2 regions of the Bacillus sp. SH7-1 genome follow, and region 2 is predicted to be linked to the other one. Evidence: predicted binding sites of a transcription regulator. Region 2 holds the regulator's gene; the other holds the start of a gene.

Region 1 (12,299 bases), on a different contig from region 2:
CTGCTCTACTGTTTGTGATGTAATTTCAATGCCATGATTCGGACAAATTGGCGTACCAATTCGTGCAAATAATAAACGTAAATAATCATAAATCTCCGTTACCGTTCCAACAGTTGAACGCGGATTACGACTCGTCGTTTTTTGATCAATCGAAATCGCTGGTGATAATCCTTCAATTGTATCTACATCCGGTTTATCCATTTGTCCTAAAAACTGACGCGCATACGCAGATAACGACTCTACGTATCTGCGCTGCCCTTCTGCATAAATCGTATCAAACGCTAACGATGATTTTCCCGAACCAGACAATCCCGTTACAACGACAAGCTGATTTCTCGGAATGGTTACATCAATATTTTTTAAGTTATGTGCTCTAGCACCTTTTACAACAATACAATCCTTGCTCTTACTCACTCTGTTCACCCTTCCGCTTTTAATTCTAATAGTAAATCTCTTAATTCAGCTGCACGCTCGAAGTCTAACGCTTTTGCTGCTTCTTTCATTTCTGCTTCCATCTTCGCAATTGTCTTTTCACGCTCTTTTTTCGTCATCTTCTTAGCTGGCGTTGCTTCATATGTTTCCGGCTCTTCAGCAGCTGTCGTTGCACGGATTACATCACGCACGCCTTTTTGAATCGTTTTCGGCGTAATACCATGCTCTTCATTGTAAGCTTCTTGTATAGTACGACGACGTTGCGTTTCTTCAATCGCAATTCCCATCGATCTTGTTATACGATCTGCGTACATAATAACGCGGCCGTTTTCATTACGCGCGGCACGACCAATTGTTTGAATTAGTGAACGCTCTGAACGCAAGAACCCTTCCTTATCAGCATCTAAAATAGCTACAAGTGATACTTCTGGAATATCTAATCCTTCCCGTAATAAGTTAATACCGACAAGTACATCAAACTTACCAAGGCGAAGGTCACGGATAATTTCAATACGTTCTAATGTTTTAATTTCAGAGTGAAGATAGTTCACTTTAATTCCTACATCTTTTAAGTAATCCGTTAAATCCTCTGACATTTTTTTCGTTAAAGTCGTAATCAATACACGTTCATTTTTTGCAATGCGATCTTGAATCTCTCCTAATAAATCGTCAATTTGCCCTTCAATTGGTCGTATATCGATTGGTGGATCTAAAAGCCCTGTTGGACGAATAATTTGTTCTATTACTTCTGGCGACTGCTCTAACTCATACGGTCCTGGCGTTGCTGAAACGTAAATAACTTGATTTGTTTTCTCTTCAAACTCATCAAATGTGAGCGGTCTATTATCTAAAGCTGATGGCAGACGGAATCCATGATCCACAAGCACTTGTTTACGTGCTTGGTCACCGTTATACATCGCTCTTACTTGTGGTACTGATACGTGCGACTCATCCATAACGATTAAGAAATCTTTCGGGAAATAGTCTAATAACGTATACGGCGTTGCACCTGCTGGACGAAGTGTTAAATGACGGGAATAGTTTTCAATCCCTGAACAAAAGCCCATCTCGCGCATCATTTCTAAATCATAACGTGTACGTTGCTCTATACGCTGCGCTTCTAATAACTTACCGTTATCATTTAACTCCTTTAAACGTTCTTCTAATTCTTTTTCGATATTTTCAATAGCGACCTTCATTTTCTCTTCACGTGTAACGAAGTGAGATGCTGGGAAGATTGCTACATGATCACGTTCTGCTAATACTTCACCTGTTAACGCATTTACTTCACGAATACGATCGATTTCATCACCGAAGAATTCAATTCGAATACAATGCTCGTCAAGTGATGCCGGGAAGATTTCAACTACATCTCCGCGCACACGGAATGTACCACGCTTGAAATCAATATCATTACGTCCATACTGTACATCAACAAGTTCACGAAGCAATTGATTGCGGTCCTTCTCCATACCAACTCGAAGTGAAACAACTAACTCACGGTATTCTTCCGGAGAACCTAAACCATATATACACGAAACACTCGCAACGATAATTACATCATCCCGTTCAAATAATGCAGACGTTGCCGAGTGACGCAATTTATCAATTTCATCATTAATCTGTGCATCCTTTTCAATAAACGTATCTGTTTGTGGTACATACGCTTCTGGCTGATAATAATCGTAATAACTAACAAAATATTCAACTGCATTATTCGGGAAAAAGTCTTTCAACTCACTATATAACTGCCCTGCTAACGTTTTATTATGAGCCATAACAAGTGTTGGCTTTTGCACTTCTTTAATGACATTTGAAATCGTAAATGTCTTACCCGTTCCTGTCGCTCCAAGCAACACTTGCTTTTTCTTTCCACTATTAATTCCCTCTACAAGCTTCTCTATAGCTACCGGCTGATCACCTTGCGGGGAATACGCTGAGACAATTTCAAATTGATGTTCCAAGGAAAATCCGACCTCCTCATAAAAATCTGTATTATTATTTTACCACGAATGCCCATAAAAAACCTAAAAAAACGAACAGATATTCGGTAAAGTTTTCGACAATATATACATAGAAAAAGGAAGGAGTAAATACTTCCTTCCTCTATTAATTCTATTTTTTAGGTACATATACTAAGTCATATCCATTGCGCCCAGCTTCATTCATACAATCTATTAACCGATAAGTACTTTCTGATTCGCGGTGCTCTTTAACAATACTTTTACAACTATCTTTATGTAACCCTTTATCCTTCCCAGCAAATTTGTCTTTTCTATTATCTGACACATAAAATATATCGTTCCCACTATACTCTAACGTTTGAAAAATCGGGTCCCCTTCAAGGGTATACTGTACAATTCTTATTTTATCAACTTCCCTTTGCTCGACATTCAAAACGAACTTTTCAAATTTATCTAGATTGAGAATTCCTGCTCCCTTTACAATGACATCATTCTTCTTATCAATTGTAGTGTTAGATGGTGAGCATGCCACTAAACTAAAGAGAAATATCCATATAAAACTGGTTCTTTTTCCTACTGTCATCCTCTCCTATACAAACTATTGGTATACTAAAAAAGCTACTTTCCCCTACGAAAGTAGCTTCTTGTTCCCTTTCTCCTTCTTCGGAAAAAGAACATATGAAAATGAAATCGCTGTATCAACTAAAAATATAATCGCCCACACTTGGCTCACGCGACTTGCAGCTTTATTTAAAACGATTCCCGACTCTAACCAATTGCCCCATTGTTCAAATGGAATAAATCCATACGCGAAGAAAAAGAATATGTGCACACCGACGAATAAAACAAGATGCAATAACCAATTTTTCATTTCCTGCTTCGCATAAGCCATACCTGTTAATTCTACCTGTTCTTCTATAATAGGCGCCGGCTCATTCCGCCATTTCGCAACTAATTTTTGCGCAAATATATCAAGCTTCTTCAAATCCTTTTTCCCGTAGAAAACTGCATACAATAAAATAATTACAGTAATGATTTGAAAGTTAGAGAACTTTCCTGTTTGATAGTAATCCACTACTCCTAAAGTTAAAATAAACACTTCATTTACGAGTAGCACAATCCCCATAATAAAACTCGCTTTTTTCAAACGAAATCCGTAACGGAGTAAAAAGAAACCGATAGCCGATAACCAAAATACAATCTCTGCCCCAATTAAAAAATACCAACGATATTCTGCGAGCATACTCATTTATCCCTCTCCTTTTCATCATAAATACGAAACGCTTCATCCATATATAGTAAAAGTTCTTCTTCAATCGGATACAGGCTCATTTTCTGTGAATCTTCCTTCGATTTTCTAACTTCCCATAACTTATCTAAAAACGCTTCATCACCATTAGCCATTTCTAAACATTTCTGCATTAATTTCTTCGTTGCCCCTTGTACCTCATCACTAGCTACTTCTTTACCGTCTTTCATAAAAGTACGGAATTGCTTTAATAAATCTACCCATTCTAAAACATTCGGGTCTTCCTTACTCATGTTTGGTAAATTATGAAGTAATTTTTGTTCTTCCTTTGAAAACACTTCATTTTGAAATATTTCACGTATACGGGAAGACTGCTTCGAAAGCTGAATCAGTTCAAACATAACTTTCCAATCGATTTCTCCTTCCACATCTACCGAATAAACAACTGCTTGTAAAACACTCTCCATTCGATTAAATTTCTTTTGTTCTTCCTGTACAAACCGAAGTTGTTTTTCAAGCGAATTTTTTAAATCGAGCTCACCTTTTACTAACATATTCGCAGTTTCTTTTAATGAAAATCCCATTTCTTTTAAAAATAAAATTTGTTGCAAACGAATAACGTCAGCTTCACTATATAACCGATGTCCACCCTCTGTTTTACCACTCGGCTTCAATAAATCTATTTGATCATAATAACGTAATGTACGTACCGTAACCCCTGTTTCTCTCGTCAATTGTTGTATTGAAATCACTACCATCACCTCTTCCCCTTCATTATAAAAGATGACGTTACGTAACTTTCAAGTGTTTTGTAAAAAAAATACAAAAAGCTGTTTATACTCTTTGTATAAACAGCTTTTACGGAAATAATCCTTTTTGTACAGCACGCCCACAAAATAAAATAATCGCTCCAACAACAACGCTCGTTGCTGTTTTATGATAATGAGCTAATAGTAATAAATAATACGATAAACCTACAGTACCAATCATAATACAAATGCTTGGCACTGGATTACGAGAAAAATTTTGCATTCCCCAAAGAAGCGCAAATATGACTGTAGCGACACATAATACCGGTAATCCCATCCCAGTTCCCCTTTTTCTATCTATTCCTTGTTGCGAAAATACTCGTCGATGCCATACTTATACACGATCAGCCTCTTTACTATTTCTATATTTCCACTTCGGCCAATAGTTCACAAAGAAATAAACAAACTGCCCTAGTACAAATAAAACAAAAGGCATACCAGCATTTCCGTCAACAATTAAATTATATAAACTCCATATTGCTAAACTAATCGTGAAAAATAACCCTACATATTTAAACGCTTTATCCGACTGAAATCTCTCAAACTCATCTTGCATTTTTCATTCCTCCTATCACTATGCTCGTTTGCCTACCATAACTCCTATGATGAGACTACCCGCAAATAAGGAACTACATATTATAAATATCTCTTGCACTGGTATAACAGCCCTGCCTATTGCTTTACTCGCAACAATAGAAACAATAAGCAACAGAAATGCGAATATAAATGAGACGTTTACATGCTTTTTTATATTTTCATTTACTCGCTCATCTATATCGGGAAGTTCTTCTTTTCTGTACTTACGATTTTTGTAATTTGTATACAACACTAGAAATACAATCGCTAAAATATTACTAACTATGAGCGGTAAAATTGGTATAGCCGGATTCATAATATGAACTATAATGTCTCCCAAAAACAATCCAAAAGTCGCACCGATAAACAACTTTTTAGTATCGTTCATTTTTCCTCCCCTTACTCTAGCGTAAAGATTTCCTCCACCTTCATCCCAAAATATTTGGCGATTTTTAAGGATAGCTCTAGACTCGGGTTATAATGATGGTTTTCAATCGCCACGATTGTCTGCCGTGTCACCTGCATCGCCTTTGCCATTTCAACTTGTGTTATATGATGTTGCTTTCTTAATTCTTTAATTTTATTTTTCACACCCATAGGCTCCACCTTCAAAAGTAAAGATATCTTTACTTAAATTATAAATATTTTCCAGTTACAAGTAAAGATATCCTTACAAATTTCAGAAAAATGTTTCACTGAACATCTACTCTAACAAAGTACAAGAGTAATTCAATTTATATCAGCGATTTTTTAATATATCGACAGCCGTAGCGCTATAATCATAAGAAAAAGCTGTCCCCAGATACCTTTGGGAACAGCTTCTTCGTCCTACTACATAAATCCTAACGCATATACAAGAACGTATCCAAGAACCGATAAGCAAACCGAACCGATCAGCCCCGCCACAAATGCTTTGCTTCCTAACTTACGGAACGTTTTAAACTCTACATTTAAACCAAGTCCTGCCATCGCCATTGCGATAAGCATGTAAGCAAGAACAACAATGTATCCCGCAACAACTTCTGGAATCACGCCAAGCGAATGCACTGCACTCATCGCTAAAAATCCGAAAATGAACCATGGAATTGGAAGGTCGCGCCACGATTTTTTTTCTTCGCTTCCTTCGCTCTTTCCAAACCATAATCCAATTAAAATTGCTACTGGTACGAGCATTGCAACGCGCGTTAGCTTCACGATAACTGCGATGTCTACAGCCGTACTTCCTCCTGGCGCCGCAGCTGCGATAACATGAGCAATTTCATGCAGCGTCGCCCCTGAGAAAACTCCGTATCCGTATGGAGATAGGCCAAGCACTGGATATAATAACGTATAAATAAGCGTAAATATTGTACCTAAAATTGCAATAATTGCGGCACCAACTGCCGTTTCATCATCCTTCGCTTTCACTTGCGGCGCAATTGCCACGACCGCAGCCGCGCCGCAAATTGCCGTCCCACACGCTGTTAAAATTCCAAGTTTTTTCTCTACTTTAAATACTTTCGTTAGTCCATATACAACGAAAATCGTAACTGTAATAACAACCGCAGCGATGACCAATACTTTCGGCCCAGCCTTCGCAATATCAACAAGATTTAACCGCATTCCAAGTAAGATGATCCCAAAGCGAAGCAACTTCTTACTCGCAAAGTTTGTCCCTGCAATTGCATCATGAGGAACTCCAATTGCCGCACGCCAAATCATCCCAATTAGAATAGCAATTACTAATTGTCCCATAATATTTAAAAATGGAAGCTCTGCTAAATATTTTGCAGCGATTGCGATTAATAGTGTAATCCCAATCCCTTGCGAAAATCCAAAGCCCTTCTTCTTTTGTATAACAAGTGTTTGTTCCATTTTGAACCACTCCAATAATCGTATTGGAACATGCATGTTCTTTCTACTTACATTATAAGAGAGTTTCTATAATAAGTTTAATACCAATACCGAATCTCTATCATCAGAAATACTTATGATAAGATGAAAGAAAAACGAAAGGAGCTCATCGTATGAACGTAGATATTTTAAAAATTTTTGTTACTGTCGTTGAACAGAAACATTTCTCCCGTGCAGCAGAATTATTAAACCTTTCACAGCCTGGCGTAAGTATGCACATTCGCAATTTAGAAAATGAATTTGGAACTACACTCATTCAGCGCTCTCCGAAACATGTTCAAGTTACCGAAGCAGGAAATATTTTATATATACACGCAAAGCAAATGCTCTCTCTTTATGAAGATGCTAAGCAAGAAATTAATGAACTACATAACGTTGTAACAGGAACTCTTCGCATCGGTGCTAGTTTTACAATTGGTGAATACTTACTTCCAAAAATACTTGCTAACTATGCGAATGAAAATCCACACGTCGAAGTTCATACTTTTATCTCTAATACAGAAGACGTTTTGCAAAGCCTTCGCTCTAATCAAATCGATATCGGCTTAGTGGAAGGGCAAGTCGTATACGCCGACGTTGACGTTGAAACGTTTATGCAAGATGAAATGAAGCTCGTCGTCCCGCCAAATCATCCACTGCTCCGCACAAATGAAGTGAATGAAAGCACACTTCAAGATCAAGTATGGGTATTACGAGAAAATGGTTCTGGTACACGCGCTTATAGTGACCGATTTATTCATCAACACCATTTAAAACTGAAACGATTCTTTACATTTAGTAGTATCCAAAGCGTGAAGGAAGCCGTCGCTGCCGGGCTTGGCATCGCTATACTTTCTGATTGGACTGTACGGAAAGAGCTACTTGCAAAAGAACTATTCCACGTCAAAGTTCCAAATGAACAACTCATCCGTCCATTCTCCATCGTGCGCGGCAAATATTTTATTCCGTCTAAGGCCATTCAAGTGTTTTTAAATCATGTAGATTCTTTTGCGAAAAAACAGCATTGACCTTCACATTAGTGTGAAGGTTTACAATATGTTTAAAAGGAGTGAAACACATTGCGAATTGGGGAATTATCAAAAGAAACTGGCGTTAGCGAAAGGTCACTAAGACATTACGAAGAAAAGGGATTACTCCCTTCGAAGCGCCTCAAAAATGGCTACCGTGATTTTGATGAAAATGCTATCGAAAAAGTGGAGCTTATTCAAATGTACTTGCAAATTGGCTTAAATTTAGAAGAGACGGCAAGGATGCTGCGCTGCCTTGAAATTGAACCGCACCTGTACGACAATCCGTGCAGTAGTATCCTTATGCTTTACGAAGATAAACTCAATGAAGTAACAAAGCAAATCTCATTGCTTTCCAACATTCAAACGAATTTGCAAAAACACGTTTCACTCCTAAAACAAGCAAAAGAAAAGGGATGATTACATGTTTGTTATACATGGCAGTTCAAGACAAAATGGAAATACAGAAGCTTTAACACGTATGATGATAGAGGGCGTTGAAACGGAACAAATTTACTTGCGGGACTATACAGTTCATCCTATTACAGATCAACGTCATGATGCAGAAGGTTTCCAAACTGTACATGATGACTACGAGCAGTTAACGAAACGCATGTTAGAGCACGACACGATTATCTTTGCTACACCATTATATTGGTACGGAATGAGCGGACATATGAAAAACTTCGTCGATCGCTGGTCACAAAGCTTGCGTGATACATCCCTTCATTTCAAAGAAAAAATGAAAGGCAAAAAAATGTATGTTGTCATCGTTGGTGGAGATAATCCAAAACTAAAAGCATTACCGCTTATCTCCCAGTTCCAATACATCTTTGATTTTGTTGGTTCATCATTTGAAGGGTATATTGTTGGAGATGCGAATGGACTAGATGAAATCCAAAATGATGCTGAGGCACTGACAAAAGCAAAAATTTATAATAACGAATTCAAAAATAGTAAATAGAAATTAGTTTGACAAAAACGATGACATCAAATCTCTCGAACAAGAATACGAAACATTATTAGTTCAAATCCAAGAATGTAAAGAAGTGCTCTAATGTCTTCCCTATATATCGACAGGGCCTTCCGCATTTCCCAAGAAATATTGGAACTTCGACATAGAAATATTAGACATAACAACAAAAAGCCGTGCATCAGCACGGCTTTTCATTTTAGATACGGACAGCAGTCCCGCTTACAGCAACCATTAGCATCCCTTCGCGAACTACTTCGTAATCCACGTCGATACCAACAATTGCGTTCGCATTTTTTTGTCTTGCGAAAGTTTTCATTTCTTCCATCGCGATGTCGCGCGCTTCTTTTAATTTACTTTCATAAGCGCCAGCACGACCGCCGACAACGTCACGGACAGAAGCGAAAAGGTCACGAACGATATTCGCGCCCATAATCGCTTCTCCATTGACGATATCGATATACTCAATAATTTCTTTTCCTTGAATTGTAGACGTTGTTGTTACAATCATACTTTATAGCCTCCCATATGAGATTTTCACCTACTTATGGTGCACTAATTCAGTACAAATTATATTTACAAACTAAACTGCGCTTCGTATAACCTACTATATCCTCCGCCACGCTCAATTAATTCATCATGTGAACCTTGCTCTGCAATACCGTCTTTATTTACAACGACGATACGATCTGCATTTTTAATCGTTGCAAGTCTATGCGCAATCACTAATGTTGTACGGCCAACTGCTAATTCTGCAAGCGATTTTTGAATTGCTAGTTCCGTCTCTGTATCTAGTGCAGAAGTCGCTTCATCTAAAATTAAAATTGGCGGGTTTTTCAAGAACATACGGGCAATCGCTAGACGTTGCTTCTGTCCGCCTGAAAGTTTCACGCCGCGCTCACCGATAACAGTATCTAAACCGTCTGGTTGTGAGTAAATTAAGTCTTCTAACTGCGCACGTTTTACCGCCTGCCAAATTTCAGCCTCTGACGCCTTTAAATTTCCGTAAGCAATATTTTCACGTATCGTTCCTGAGAATAAGAACACATCTTGCTGCACAATTCCGATTTGCTTACGAAGTGAAGATAACGTCATATCTTTCGTATCAATACCATCAATTTGAATCGATCCAGATGATTGTTCATAAAAACGTGGTAATAAGCTACATAACGTTGTTTTCCCCGCCCCAGATGGTCCAACGAATGCAACTGTTTCACCTGCATGGATTTTCAAACTAATATCATTTAATATCGGTTCTTTATTTTCATATCCGAACGTAATGTTGTCATATTGAATATCACCATGTACCTGTTTAACTTCTATCGCATCTTTAGAATCTACAATATCTGGCTCTGTTTCAAGAAGCTCTACATATCTCTTAAAACCAGCAATCCCTTTCGGATAGCTTTCGATTACTGCATTAATTTTTTCAATTGGGCGGAAGAAAATATTCGTTAATAGAACGAATCCGATAAATCCACCGTACGTTAATTCACCTTGCAGAACAAACCATGTACCGCATATTAAGACGAAGAGCGTTACGAGACGCATGAGCATATAACTAATTGACGAATTTAACGCCATAATTTTATAAGCCATTAATTTCGTTGTACGGAAACGAGCGTTGTTCACAGCAAATTGCTCCTTCTCAAACTTTTCATTTCCGAATGCTTGTACAACGCGGATACCACCAACGTTGTTCTCAATACATGCATTGAAATCAGCAACGTCTGAGAATAAACGTCTAAACGTACCTGTCATTTTTTTGTTGAAATACAGCGCTAACCATAATAGGAATGGAATGACAAAGAACGTTAATAGCGCTAACTTCCAGTTGATCATCATCATAAATGAGAACGCCCCAACTAAAGTCATAATAGCGATAAATAAATCTTCTGGCCCATGGTGAGCAATTTCCCCAATTTCCATTAAGTCGTTTGTAAGACGTGAAATTAAATGACCTGTTTTATTATTGTCAAAAAATCTGAATGATAGCTTTTGAATGTGATCAAATAATTTCTGCCTCATATCTGTTTCAATGTTAACACCAAGCATATGTCCCCAATATGTAACTACATATTGTAAGCCTGCATTTAACATATAAACTGCAAGTAAACCGAAACAAGCCCATAAAATAAGCGTCCAGTTTTGCCCTGGCAATAACTTATCAATAAATTGATTTACGATAAGCGGGAAGCCAAGTTCTAGTAATCCTGCGACGACTGCACAAGAAAAGTCGAGTATAAATAAACCTTTATACGGTTTATAGTAAGAAAAAAATTTACGCAGCATATCTTACCTCCATTTTCCAAAATTAAAAAGACTCTCTAAATGATAACCATTATCAAATAATTATTCAAGTGATTCGACTATGAAACTGAAAATAAGGTTCACGATAGTCGTCGTTTTTTGCCGAAAAGTCGATATATTTGAATAATCGCTGATATATCCGGATAATCGTCGATATAATTCGATTTGCGCTGATATATTCCAATAATTGCCGATATAAATTTTATTTACTACTAATCCCTCCACAACAAAAAAAGGTATCACCACAAGGTGACACCCTCACTGCTATTACATGGCTTCCGAATCCCACTCATGCTCCTGCTGAACAAATACAACACCTAATTCATGGTGTCCCCCAGCATACAACGCCGTTTGAGCAAGGCGAAGCTCTCCACTTGTATCTAATACTTCTAATTTACAAAATGCTCCTGTCGTCTTCGTTTGAAGCGCATCATAAAATTCCTCAGCGCTTCTTGGAATGACTCCATTTACTTTCGTAATAATTTCTCCAGGCAGTAAATTCAGCTCTGCACCAATTGTATTCGGGATTGTATCTAATACAACAAGCCCATCATTACGTGCAGCGAAGTACGCCGGTCTTGTCTCATCAGCAATTTTTTCTTGCATAGAAATTGTGAAACGCCCAAGCATTGCGACTCCCATTGCGATAATGGCAAGTACGTGCCACCAATAACTTGCGATTCCTAAAACAAGTACAATTCCTGCTAATCCGTAGACACGTCTTCCTGTAAATAATAAAGCTTCCGTCGGCTCATAACTTCTGATCCTTCTCATAAATCCAATTAAAAATGGAACGAGGAATAGAGAATATGTATCAGAACCGATTGAAACGACAGGCCACCATGAAATAAACTGCGTTACCGCATCACCTGGTACAAGAATAAAAATAGGAATGATCCATAAACGCTTGGATTCGTGTAAACCAATCTTTAGCCCACGCTTCCCCTTCCTAACCTTCGGCGTAGAATATCCTACTGCATTTTTAGAAATCAACAAACCCTCTACAACAAGCATGACGCCTAGTAAAATAGCAAGAGATACAATCGTACTCTCCTCACCATCTCGAAGCTGTAAGAAGGAAACTGG
Region 2 (12,299 bases):
TTAAACTGACTAATAGTTACTGGAGGTTTAACATCTGAAAATACTTGTTTGCCCTCATACTCACGTAACTCAGCTAATGTTAAATTTGCCTTTTCTTCTTCACTTAATACTGGTTTAACCTTGTCTTGCTTGATTTCTTCTTGCTTAACTTCTTGTTTAACTTCTTCTTTTACTTCTTCCTTAACTTCTTGCTTAACCTCTTCTTTAGCTAATTGGTTTTTATCTTTTGCTTCTGTTTCTAATACCTTTTGTTCCTTATTCTTTTCTACATCTATAGTTTCTTGTGTCTTAACTTTATCCTTTGACTCTGCATCTTGTACACTGTCAGTCTTTTTATGATCTTCAACTTTTACATTATCAGTCTTCTTCTCTTCTGCATTGTCCTTAGAACATCCTACCCATGCTACTAACATAAGTGGTAATGCTAAAAAACATATTAGTTTCTTTGCTTTCATTATGTATACTCCTTTTTAAACTTTTATAATTAATACATTTTAATTAGCATATTATACCATAATATAAATTATATAAATAAGATATGGAATTTTTTATGATTCCATAAACTCTTTATCCCAAAAGTACTTGTCCATTAAATTCTTTACAATACCGTTGAAATAAGCGAATTTACCCTTCTTCATTTTTGTGCCGGATTTAATTTTCATAACAAATTCTTTAATAGATTTTAAGCCGATTTCAAGCTCTTGCTCTTTGTTAAATGCTTTATCACCAGTTTCAAAATCGATCACATCATTGCACTGTCTTACGACCTTCCACAGTTCTTGAATTGTTTTAGATTCACTGTAAAAAGAGCTAACTAAAGAAAGAAAACGTTGTGGTACCCAATGAGCAACAAAATCAGCTTGTTCAATGTTCTCTTCAGGAGTATTGCTATTCTCATTACTATTACGTTTGTTTATATCTTTTATATTTTGTTTTAAGGAAACAGGGGTTGTTTTAATGGTAGGACACTTTGTAGGACTTTTTGTATCTACCTTGTTGGACACTTCTTCCACAATTGGTTGAATGATAATAGCGTTAGAAGTTTGAAGCATATCTTTTGTACGTTTCATTGCTACTTGTTTAATCATCTCTAGATCCACAAGTTTCTTCATTAAACGTTGTACAGTTTTATATGAAACTTCCATTTTTTCAGCTATTCTATTTTTGCATAGGAAACTAACACCTACATATTTGCAGCTGTGACGCTTTAAAATTTCAAGTAACGTAATAAGTTTAGATTGTACGTCAGTACGTTTAATAGACATACGGATAGTGTCTCTGTATGCACGTACAGTTTTATTTAGTTCTTCCACATATTTGAATGATGATAAGTTGTGGAAGGATTCTTTAGTTGCGATAACATCGATACGCTTCTTTTCCATATTATATAGGCCCCTTTGTATAAAACAAAAAAGCAACAGAATGCCAGATGTAAGCAAACTGTTGCTAAGGAGCCCTTACGTACTGTAAAATAGTCCGTAAGAGTACAGCAAGTGTTTGCCTATCCAGAGTAGGCGGATGGTATACAGAGTGTTGGTAGCACTTTATATACACGCTGTGCTCTTTTGTTTTTTGATTAATAGATGCCCACAAAAGTACCCACAAAATGCCCACAAAATAATGAAACAATATTATTTGTTTTGAGTTTCAAATTTTTAAGATTCCTTATAAATAGCGGTTCCGTGATTATTTTGATTTGTTATTAGGGTGTGAAGCTTGATTAGAACACAAGTTCACCAATGGGAACGCGATCAATATATGTCTCTTTACTAAGAGATTAAAGAGCCTTGATACTACGGTATTAAGGCTTTTTTTGTTTGTGGGCAATATAGTTGTTAGTTGAAATGAATTGAATAGACGCCTCAAAAATGCCCGAAAAAAATTATGGAGGTATTTAAAGTTTTATTCCATATTTTTAATGTAACGTGGTGAAATTCGAATGATTTGTTTGTTCCAAAAGAGTGGATAAGTAAAAGTAACATGCGTAATATCTATGGGTATAAAAAAATGTATGATATGTTTTGTTCGGTATCGGATATGTTTAATATTAAAGTTCAAGTGTTTTAAAATATAGTACCTTGCAATAAACAATACTAAGTGGTATATTATGGATAATGAAGGTACCGTGTATTGAACAGTACTGAAATGAGAAAGGAGGACTATCCTTGAACGTTCAGTTTAAAAAAGGTGTGTTAGAACTGTGTGTGTTGGCACTTGTGAAACGTAAGGATTGCTACGGTTATGAACTTGTTCAGCAAATCTCAAATAAATTTTTAATATCGGAAGGATCAGTGTATCCTTTATTACGTCGTTTAACGAAAGAAGGATATTTTCAAACGTATTTAAAAGAATCTACGGAGGGGCCGCCTCGTAAATATTATCAACTAACTGAGCAAGGGGAAACGCAACTGAATTTGTTGGTAACAGAGTGGCGTGATTTTGCGAAAGGCGTACAAGAAATTATTGAAGGGGTGGAATGGCATGAGTAAAGAACAGTTTCTTAAGGAATTATCAAGTCATCTTAGAAAGTTACCAGACGAAGAGAGGAAAGATATTTTATTTGATTATGAAGAGCATTTTCAGTTTGGGATAGAAGAGGGGAAAACTGAATCGGAAATAATAGAGGGGCTTGGCTCTCCGAAAGTAATTGCAAAAGAATTGCTTGCGATGTATCGTTTCGATGAAATGAAAAAAGATCCATCAACTTCAAATGTGACAAGAGCTGTCATGGCAGCAATTGGACTTAGTTTGTTTAATTTCATTATTGTGTTAGGCCCGTTAGTTGCAATTATTGCTTTTATATTTTCTTTTTGGGTCGGTGGGATTGCTAGTGTAGTGACACCATTTTTCGTAATTGGAAAAGTATTTATGGGTACTTTTATATGGTTGGATTTATTCGTTAGTATAACGTTTGTTGGAGTAGGTTTGTTGTTATGTATTATCGCTTATTATAGTACGAAGTGGTTTAAAAGGCTATGCGTACGTTATGTAATATGGAACTTCAAAATGATAAAAGGGGAGTAGATGATGAAAAAAATATTGTTAGTAGCAATCGCTTGTATCATTATTGGAGTAATTGGGATTTCACAAACATATGAAAAAGCAGTGCAAACTGCAGAAAAAGGAAACAAAGAAGATATAATCAAAAATGAAACATTAAAAAATATAGAAGTTAAGTTAGATGCCGGGGATATTGTTGTCCAAAAATCTCCTGACTCTTCTTTTTATGTAAAGCAATCAGGAGATACACGTAAACAAGAGGTTCGTATTGCTGAAGATGGTGACACATTAAAAATCATTGGGGAAAGAGAAAAAGGTGCTTCATTTGATTTTTCCTTTTACGATTTTAGGTTTCAAACGTCTACATTGACTCTCCTTGTACCTGAACGCTCTTACCAAGATGTAAAAGTAAATTCATCTGCTGGACAAATCGACATAAGTGATGTGAAAAGTGACCGTGTAAGTGTTGAGACACTTGCTGGTGAAGTGGATTTGAAACGTGTAACGGCTAAGAATGTGGAGGGATCTACAAAAGCTGGTGAGCTGAACTTTAAAAAAGTAATAGGGAAAGTGACTGCAAAAACGACCAGTGGGGAAATAAATATTCTAGATCATGATTCTACGTATAATCTAGAAGCAAGTTCAACTGCTGGAGATGTAGATATTATTTTATCGGAAAAACCACAAGATGCGGTAATCACCGGACAAAGTGCTGCTGGAGATGTAACAATTTTTAATGAAGAAAATAAAAACGTAACAATTGGTAATGGGAGTAAAAAGATTAGCGGTAAAACTGCTGCTGGAGATGTGACGATTGAAACGCGTTTATAAGAAATAGAATGTATGAAAATCTATCAAAATACAAAAAAGATAATTACCGTATATATATAAGGTAATTATCTTTTTTATATTCTTAATGTAAATCACGATACACGCCAATTACTTTACCGATAACTGACACTTGTTTTAAAATGATAGGTTCTAATGAAGAGTTTTCCGGTTGTAGGCGGAAATGGTCTTTTTCTTTATAGAAACGTTTAACAGTTGCCTCGTTATCTTCTGTTAAAGCGACTACAATTTCACCATTATATGCAGACTGTTGTTGGCGAACAACAACTAGATCTCCATCGAAAATACCAGCTTCAATCATACTATCTCCAGAAATACGTAACATAAACACTTGATCTGCTCCAGCAACAATGCTAGCTGGAAGTGGGAAGTGATCTTCTACACTTTCAACTGCTGTAATTGGTAATCCAGCAGTAACTTTTCCGATGATTGGAACTTGAATAACAGATTGTGTTTCTGTATCCATTCGGTCATCACCTAAAATTTCGATTGCTCGTGGTTTTGTTGGATCGCGTCGAATGTATCCTTTTTCTTCTAATCTTGATAAATGTCCGTGCACTGTAGAACTAGAAGCGAGGCCGACTGCTTGACCGATTTCACGTACGGAAGGTGGATATCCTTTTTCTTGTACTTTTAGCTTAATAAAGTCGAGAATGTCTTGCTGGCGTTTCGTTAACTTTTCCATGTTTTCTAACACCTCGTTTTCTTTCATTTTTCTTATTAATAAGTATAACATGTGAAAAAACATTCTACAAACATAAGTTCGAACAAAAGGCGAATTTATGTTACACTGAAGGGAAATAATAGTGAGAAAGAGGGGTTCATAATGAATGCAATTATTTATGCACGTGTGAGTACAACAAAAGAAGCGCAAGAAACATCATTATTACGTCAAAAAGATGAATTATTGCATTTAGCGGAGCGCTATCAAATGAATGTTACTAAGGTGATTGAAGAGCAGGCTAGCGGTTATACAATTGAACGTGATGGAATATTAGAAGTGCTAGATACAATTCGAGACGAACAAATTGATGTGCTACTCATACAAGATGAAACGCGCCTTGGTAGGGGAAATGCAAAGATTGCATTAATGCACTGTTTACATAAAGAGGGAATAAAAGTATACACGCATACGCATAATGGAGAATTACAATTGTCGGATTCGGATTCGATGGTATTAGATATTATTGGTATTGTTGAAGAGTATCAAAGAAAGATTCATAATTTGAAAATTAAACGTGGTATGCAACGCGCAGTAGAAAAGGGCTATCGTCCAGAAAATAATTTAAAGAATCGTCATTTAAGCGTAGGACGAGAGAAGAAAGAAGTGCCGATTGAGGAAATTGTGCGTTTGCGCAAGAATGAACTTACTTTCGAAGAAATTGCAGCAACGCTTCGCGGCTTTGGGCATAATGTTTCAAAAGCGACGGTACATCGTAGATATGTAGAGTATACAAAGCAATTGCTTGATAAAGAAGAGTAACTATTGTATGATAATAATCAGTTTTGATTAGAAGGGGGATTCGAGATGCTTAGTCACGAACTCGTTGAACGCATTAACTTCTTAGCGAAAAAAGCAAAAGCTGAAGGTCTAACTGAAGAAGAACAACGTGAGCGTCAATCGCTACGTGAACAATATTTAAAAGGATTTCGTCAAAATATGTTAAACGAACTTAAAGGAATTAAAGTCGTTAACGAACAAGGTACTGATGTTACGCCGGCGAAATTAAAAGCTTTAAAAAAGCAAGATAATGCAAAATTAAACTAAAAGATGGGCGAAGCCCATCTTTTTTTATTTATTATATTCGTTAGTTAATAACTTTCCAGTTGTTATTGATTGTTGCTTCTATTTTTTTGTGCTTCAATATATAGTTAGCAATAAGTTCAGACATATCTGTTGTTATGTCTTTTATTACAGGCTTATTTTGAAACATAAAGAAGTTCCCTCCGCCGCTTGCGCGATAATTATTCATAACGACGTCATATTCTTCATCCATATTAAGAGGAGTGCCTTTATACTGTAAAGATTCTACTCTCTCACCAATTGGTTTGGAAATATTTAATACGTACGAAATTCCTTCCCACATATCGTAATTATAGTGTTGCGGTTTTGGTTCTATGTAGCTAGGGTTTACGATGATGGTTCCATCTGCTTTTAATGTGAAATAAGAAGCAGAGAGTTCGAGAGCATCTTTTATATCCGCTCCAGTTATTCTAATTACTTTTAATGTATTTGGATAAATATAATTAGAAACGATGTCACGCATTGTTACACATTTCGGGAAACCTGGAGATGTATTATGGAATAAGCTTGTACAAGAAATGGAAACATTAGCTATATCCATCTGTATTTTATTTATGAATTCAATAAAAGAATGGTCTTGCAAACGAGTTTGCATAGCATCTAAAATTCGCATGTCCCCATAGATTAGTCCAATAGGTTGATCGAGCCAACTTTGTGTTTTTTCTTCATAATTGGTAACCAAGGAAAGAATATCTTGGTCCGTCGCAATTCCTTGCACGGGCAATAATTGTGAACAACTCTCTTTTTTTATCCATTTTTGTTTTATTTTTTCGAATGTTACTGTTACTTTTCCAATGAAGTGTCCATTGCATCCGGTTTGTAAAACTGTTACACCATTTATTGCGGTGTGAGCAATTTCACGGTGTTGGTGGCCTGTTAGTAAAATATCTATGCCTTCAATTTCATGACACATTGCATATCCTTGGTTTTCACCTGTTAAAACTTCACTCGGTACCCCAGTTTGTAAATCACGTTCGAATCCCCCATGATACGCTACGACAAGTAAATCTGGTTTCTCGTGTTCGCGAATGTAAGAAACCCAATTTTTTGTTGTTTCTAATGCATCTTCAAATTGTAAATCTTTAATGTGATGGGGTTGTTCCCAATTGGGAATGTAATGCGTTGTCACCCCTAAAATAGCAATTTTTATATTTGATTCAATATGTTTTATTATATATGGTTTCCCAAAATAAGGTTCGTTTCTGTTTATGTCTAAAATATTTGCTGATAGATACGGAAAGTTTGCAGTAGAAATAGCATTGTTTAATACATCCATTCCATAATTAAATTCATGATTTCCAATAACTGCAGCATCATAACGTAAATAGTTCGCTAATAAAGACATTGGATTTTTCTTATCTTTTTCATAAGTAGCGTAATGATAAGTAAATGGTGTTCCTTGTATGAAGTCACCGTTATCAATTAAAAGAACGTTTGTATTTTCGGATCGTTCTTTTTTTATAAGAGTAGAAATTTTAGCTAAACCAATTTCAGCTTTGGAGTTATCTTGGTAGTGAATTGGATAAACAGTGCCATGTATATCACTTGTTAATAAGATGTTTAAAGTCACAATTTGAGTTTGATTCAATATCATTCACCTTTTCTATTGTTATCTATTAATTAAGCATATCAAATATATGAAGAGAATTTTAATGAGAATGTATAGAATGTGTAAAGATTCTGTAAATAAGCAATTATTCGTGAAAATGTATGATATATTTCTTCATGTTTACGGAAGGTTATTTTATAACAACAAAAATGGAGGCATTTATATGTTGAAAAAAGTTTTTGCAATGAGTACGACGGTTGTACTAGCGGCGGGATTATTAAGTGGCTGTGGAACGAAGGAATCAAGCGCAAGTAAAAATGAAGATACGAAAAAAGGGTATGTACCGAAGACTTTAAATGTTCAATTTGTTCCTTCTCAAAATGCAGATACGTTAGAGGCGAAGGCAAAACCATTAGAAAAGCTACTAAGTGATAAATTAAATATTCCAGTAAAAGTTAGTATTTCAACGAATTACAATACAATTGTAGAAGCGATGGCATCTAAGCAAGTAGATGTAGGATTTTTACCCCCAACAGCGTATGTGCTAGCGCATGAAAAAAAGGCTGCAAACGTAATTTTACAAGCACAACGTTTTGGAGTGGACGATGAAACAGGAGCTCCTACAAAGGATTTAGTAGACTTTTATAAATCTGAATTTGTTGTTAAGAAAGATTCAAATATTAATAGTGTAAAAGATTTAAAAGGTAAAAAAATTGGTTATCAAGATGTAACGTCATCAGCGGGATATGTATGGCCTGCGGCTGTACTATTAAAAGAGGGTGTTGATCCGTTAAAAGATGTGAAACCTGTTACATTAAAAGGTCACGATCAGTCGCTTATTGCTCTTTTAAATGGTGATGTAGATGCAGCTGTTGTATTCCAAGATGCTCGTAATATTGTAAAAAAAGATTATCCGAATATATTCGATCAAACGAAAATAGTGAAATTTACGGAGAAGATTCCAAACGATACGATTTCGGTACGCTCTGATTTAGATGAAGAGTGGAGCAAGAAATTACAGGATGCTTTCATTGAAATAGGAAAGAATGAGGAAGGTCACAAAATCATAAAAGAAGTATATTCACATGAAGGATATGTTAAATCTGATGATAGTAAATTTGATATCGTTCGTGAATATGGGAAGAAAGTAAAAACGCAATAATACATATGGAAATGGCAGCTAACTGGAAAGGTATGTTTTCAGTTAGTTTGCCGTTTTGAATTCATAGAAGGTAGGTAAGATGTGTGATAGAGTTTCGAAATGTTTCCAAAGTATATCCGAATGGTACAAAAGGATTGAATAATATAAACTTGAAAATTGAAAAAGGCGAATTTGTTGTAATGGTGGGGCTGTCCGGGGCTGGAAAGTCCACACTTCTCAGATCGGTAAATCGTCTTCATGAGATTACAGAAGGCGAAATCATGATTGAAGGTGAGTCTATTACTGCTGCAAAAGGAAAAGGATTACGCCGTATGCGCCGAGATATTGGTATGATTTTTCAAAGTTTTAACCTTGTAAAGCGATCAACGGTATTGAAAAATGTATTAGCTGGCCGTGTTGGGTATCATTCGACTTTACGTACAACGTTAGGTCTATTTCCAAAAGAAGATTTGGAGCTTGCTTTTCAATCGTTAAAAAGGGTGAATATTTTAGAAAAAGCATATGCGCGAGCTGATGAATTATCAGGAGGACAACAGCAACGTGTATCGATTGCTAGAGCGTTGGTGCAAGAAGCGAAAATTATATTGGCAGATGAACCTGTTGCGTCGTTAGATCCGCTAACAACAAAGCAAGTATTAGATGATTTGAAAAAAATTAATGAAGATTTTGGGATTACAACAATTGTAAACTTACATTCTACTGATTTAGCTAGGCAATATGCAACACGCATTATTGGATTACATGCAGGCGAAATTGTTTTTGATGGTTCAGTAGAAGAGGCAACGGATGAAAAATTTGCTGAAATTTATGGAGACGTAGCGCAGAAAAGTGAATTATTAGAGGTGGCAGTTAAATGAATGACGTGACGATATATTCGAAATCGATACCAAAGCCGCCGAGTAAGTTGAAACATATGTTAACGGCTATTCTAGTCATTTTGCTGTTGTGGGGAAGTAGTGTACAGGTCGACGCATCATTTTCAAAACTAGTAGTTGGTTTTCCTAATATGATTGACTTGTTAAAAGAGATGGTGCCGCCAGATTGGAGTTATTTTCAAGTTATTACAACAGCGATGTTGGATACAATACGTATGGCAACTATTGGGACGACTTTAGGAGCGATTTTAGCTATTCCACTGGCACTATTTGCGGCAAGTAATGTGTTTACTAGTACATTTTTGTACGGTCCAGCTCGATTGATTTTAAATTTTATCCGAACGATACCAGATTTATTATTAGCGGCGATTTTTGTAGCTATTTTTGGAATAGGACCACTTCCAGGTATTTTGGCTCTTACTTTTTTCTCAATTGGGCTCGTGGCGAAATTGTTGTATGAGTCAATTGAATCGATTGACCCAGGTCCATTAGAGGCGATGACAGCAGTAGGAGCAAATAAAGTGCAATGGATTGTTTATGGGGTAATTCCGCAAGTGAAAGCACATTTTATCTCCTATGTTCTTTATACATTTGAGGTGAACGTACGTGCAGCAGCTGTTTTAGGTTTAGTAGGAGCAGGTGGTATTGGATTATATTATGACCGTACACTTGGTTTTTTACAATATCAACAAACTGCATCTATTATTATCTATACTCTTGTTGTTGTATTGTTAATTGATTATGTAAGTACATTGTTGCGGGAGAAATTATAATGAGCAAAACGACGGTAATCGTACCAAAACCGAAGAAACCGAGTGTATATCGCTGGTTTATTTTTATAGCACTTACATTTGTTTATGTATGGGCTTTCTCAGGAGTACCGCTAGAGGGAATTAAGGATACAGCAGGAGAAATTACAAAAGCAATTATGACAGGTGTATTGAATCCAGATTGGGCGTATGTATCTTTGCCAGATGGTGAAGATTTATTACATGGTTTAATTGATACGTTGGCAATTGCAATATTAGGTACATTTATTTCTGCCTTTTTATCTGTTCCATTCGCTTTTTGGGCGGCAACGAATATGAGCAGTGGAAGATTAACTTCAGGAACTGGGAAATTTGTACTTAGTTTTGTTCGTACATTTCCTGAATTAGTTATGGCCCTTTTATTTATAAAAGCTGTTGGACCAGGCTCTTTTGCTGGAGTTCTAGCTTTAGGATTACACTCTATTGGGATGTTAGGAAAACTATATTCAGAAGGAATCGAGAATATAGATAAGGGACCGACAGAAGCGTTAATAGCAACGGGTGCAAATCGGTTTCAAATACTTTGGTATGCAGTATTGCCACAAGTATTACCAGATTTTCTATCGTATACGTTATACAGGTTCGAAATTAATGTACGATCCGCTGCTATTTTAGGTGTTATTGGAGCAGGGGGTATTGGTACGCCTTTAATTTTTGCACTGAGTTCACGCAATTGGTCGCGTGTGGGAATTATTTTATTGGGCATCATTTTAATGGTCATTATCATTGATTTTATTTCAAGTTCGATAAGGAAGAAAATTGTATGATTTATTTTAAAAGCACCTATAAAGGTGCTTTTTTATATAATAGGAATAATGAATGTGGGAAATAGGGGGTGGTATTTTGGCTTTACGGCACGAGTTCGTATTTATTTTAAATGAAAAAAGATTGGATTTTAAAGGTGTGGATTGGATTGAATATTGTATTTTATATAAAGAAGAGGCCAAGGTAGATGAGTACGTTGTATTAAGTGATGAGCTAATCGTGTAGCTATTAGATTTTATCTATTGGATGCCAGTTTATTGTCCTACTAAAAGAGCATAAGGGTTTGGAATTCATTATTATGGTATTACAAAAATTGAACAGCAAGGGGCAGTGATAGCAGAACAGTTATTTTGTTCGCTAGTTAGCTAGTTAGCATATTTTCTTTAGTGGCAGAAGCAATTGAACTGAGAGGCCAGTTTCAATGAGAAAACGCCAATAATACTGATGGAGAATATGAAAGGTGTATATTTGATCGAGATAAATTATGCCAACATTTAAAGTCTTTTATTCGTTTGTTGCGTAGAGTAAAAAGTGGGGAAGGGTATATTTTGCATTATGGAATTTGAAGTTGATGAATAAATATACAGATAATTCTCTTTCTTTTTAAAATAAAAACAATGAAAAAGTATGTCATATTGAATACCCATACATTCCCGAAATCATTGATTTTTTTATAAAAAATCAAAAAAACATCAACATATTTGTCGATACATGTTGTATAATCTTGCGTGGGAAGCTATCATATAAATGTATAAAACGTTTACTAATATAAGCGAAGGGAAGAATAGCATGTCACATTCAATCGAACAACTTTCTATCAACACGATTCGCACATTATCCATCGATGCGATTGAAAAAGCAAACTCTGGTCACCCAGGAATGCCAATGGGTGCAGCACCAATGGCTTATACATTATGGACTCAATTTATGAAACACAATCCAAATAACCCAACGTGGTTTAACCGTGATCGTTTCGTATTATCTGCAGGTCATGGTTCAATGTTATTATACAGCCTACTTCACCTATCTGGTTATGATGTAACAATGGATGATTTAAAGAACTTCCGTCAATGGGGAAGCAAAACTCCAGGACATCCTGAGTACGGTCATACAGCTGGTGTAGATGCAACTACTGGTCCACTTGGACAAGGTATTGCAACTGCGGTAGGTATGGCGATGGCTGAAAGACACTTAGCGGCTAAATATAACCGTGATGCGTATAATGTAGTAGATCATCATACATACGCTATTTGTGGTGATGGAGATTTAATGGAAGGCGTTTCAGCTGAAGCATCTTCATTAGCTGCTCATTTACAATTAGGTCGTCTTGTTGTGTTATACGATTCAAACGATATTTCATTAGATGGCGATTTAAATCGTTCATTCTCTGAAAGTGTAGAAGATCGTTATAAAGCATACGGATGGCAAGTAATCCGTGTTGAGGATGGAAATGATATTGAAGCAATCGCGAAAGCAATTGAAGAAG

The links. The regulator LexA, encoded in region 2, represses DNA repair genes until DNA is damaged. The targets are predictions, from matches to a motif close to CGAACATATGTTCG.
Region 1: uvrB (excinuclease ABC subunit B) is a predicted target of LexA. The motif match lies at 2,469-2,482, and genes of this name have one in related genera.

The regions. Positions count from the first base shown of each region.
Region 1 covers NZ_QNUD01000003.1:144,892-157,190, forward strand. Annotated here, with positions in the region: gene uvrA (excinuclease ABC subunit UvrA) at 1-414, opposite strand, end outside; gene uvrB (excinuclease ABC subunit B) at 420-2,396, opposite strand; gene DN390_RS01660 (DUF4362 domain-containing protein) at 2,548-2,979, opposite strand; gene DN390_RS01665 (hypothetical protein) at 3,025-3,645, opposite strand; gene DN390_RS01670 (MerR family transcriptional regulator) at 3,642-4,403, opposite strand; gene DN390_RS01675 (hypothetical protein) at 4,504-4,731, opposite strand; gene DN390_RS01680 (hypothetical protein) at 4,789-5,010, opposite strand; gene DN390_RS01685 (hypothetical protein) at 5,029-5,418, opposite strand; gene DN390_RS01690 (helix-turn-helix transcriptional regulator) at 5,430-5,627, opposite strand; gene DN390_RS01695 (YeiH family protein) at 5,862-6,884, opposite strand; gene DN390_RS01700 (LysR family transcriptional regulator) at 7,037-7,930, shown strand; gene DN390_RS01705 (MerR family transcriptional regulator) at 7,982-8,350, shown strand; gene DN390_RS01710 (flavodoxin family protein) at 8,355-8,894, shown strand; gene DN390_RS01720 (heavy metal-binding domain-containing protein) at 9,103-9,414, opposite strand; gene DN390_RS01725 (ABC transporter ATP-binding protein) at 9,480-11,195, opposite strand; gene DN390_RS01730 (PDZ domain-containing protein) at 11,481-12,299, opposite strand, start outside.
Region 2 covers NZ_QNUD01000017.1:43,323-55,621, forward strand. Annotated here, with positions in the region: gene DN390_RS16120 (hypothetical protein) at 1-455, opposite strand, end outside; gene DN390_RS16125 (helix-turn-helix domain-containing protein) at 549-1,382, opposite strand; gene DN390_RS16130 (PadR family transcriptional regulator) at 2,166-2,489, shown strand; gene DN390_RS16135 (DUF1700 domain-containing protein) at 2,482-3,024, shown strand; gene DN390_RS16140 (DUF4097 family beta strand repeat-containing protein) at 3,025-3,831, shown strand; gene lexA (transcriptional repressor LexA) at 3,914-4,534, opposite strand; gene DN390_RS16150 (YneB family resolvase-like protein) at 4,676-5,332, shown strand; gene DN390_RS16155 (DUF896 domain-containing protein) at 5,378-5,617, shown strand; gene DN390_RS16160 (bifunctional metallophosphatase/5'-nucleotidase) at 5,658-7,241, opposite strand; gene DN390_RS16165 (phosphate/phosphite/phosphonate ABC transporter substrate-binding protein) at 7,426-8,364, shown strand; gene phnC (phosphonate ABC transporter ATP-binding protein) at 8,448-9,221, shown strand; gene phnE (phosphonate ABC transporter, permease protein PhnE) at 9,218-10,012, shown strand; gene phnE (phosphonate ABC transporter, permease protein PhnE) at 10,012-10,815, shown strand; partial or broken gene DN390_RS31770 (coproporphyrinogen III oxidase) at 10,892-11,379, shown strand; gene tkt (transketolase) at 11,603-12,299, shown strand, end outside.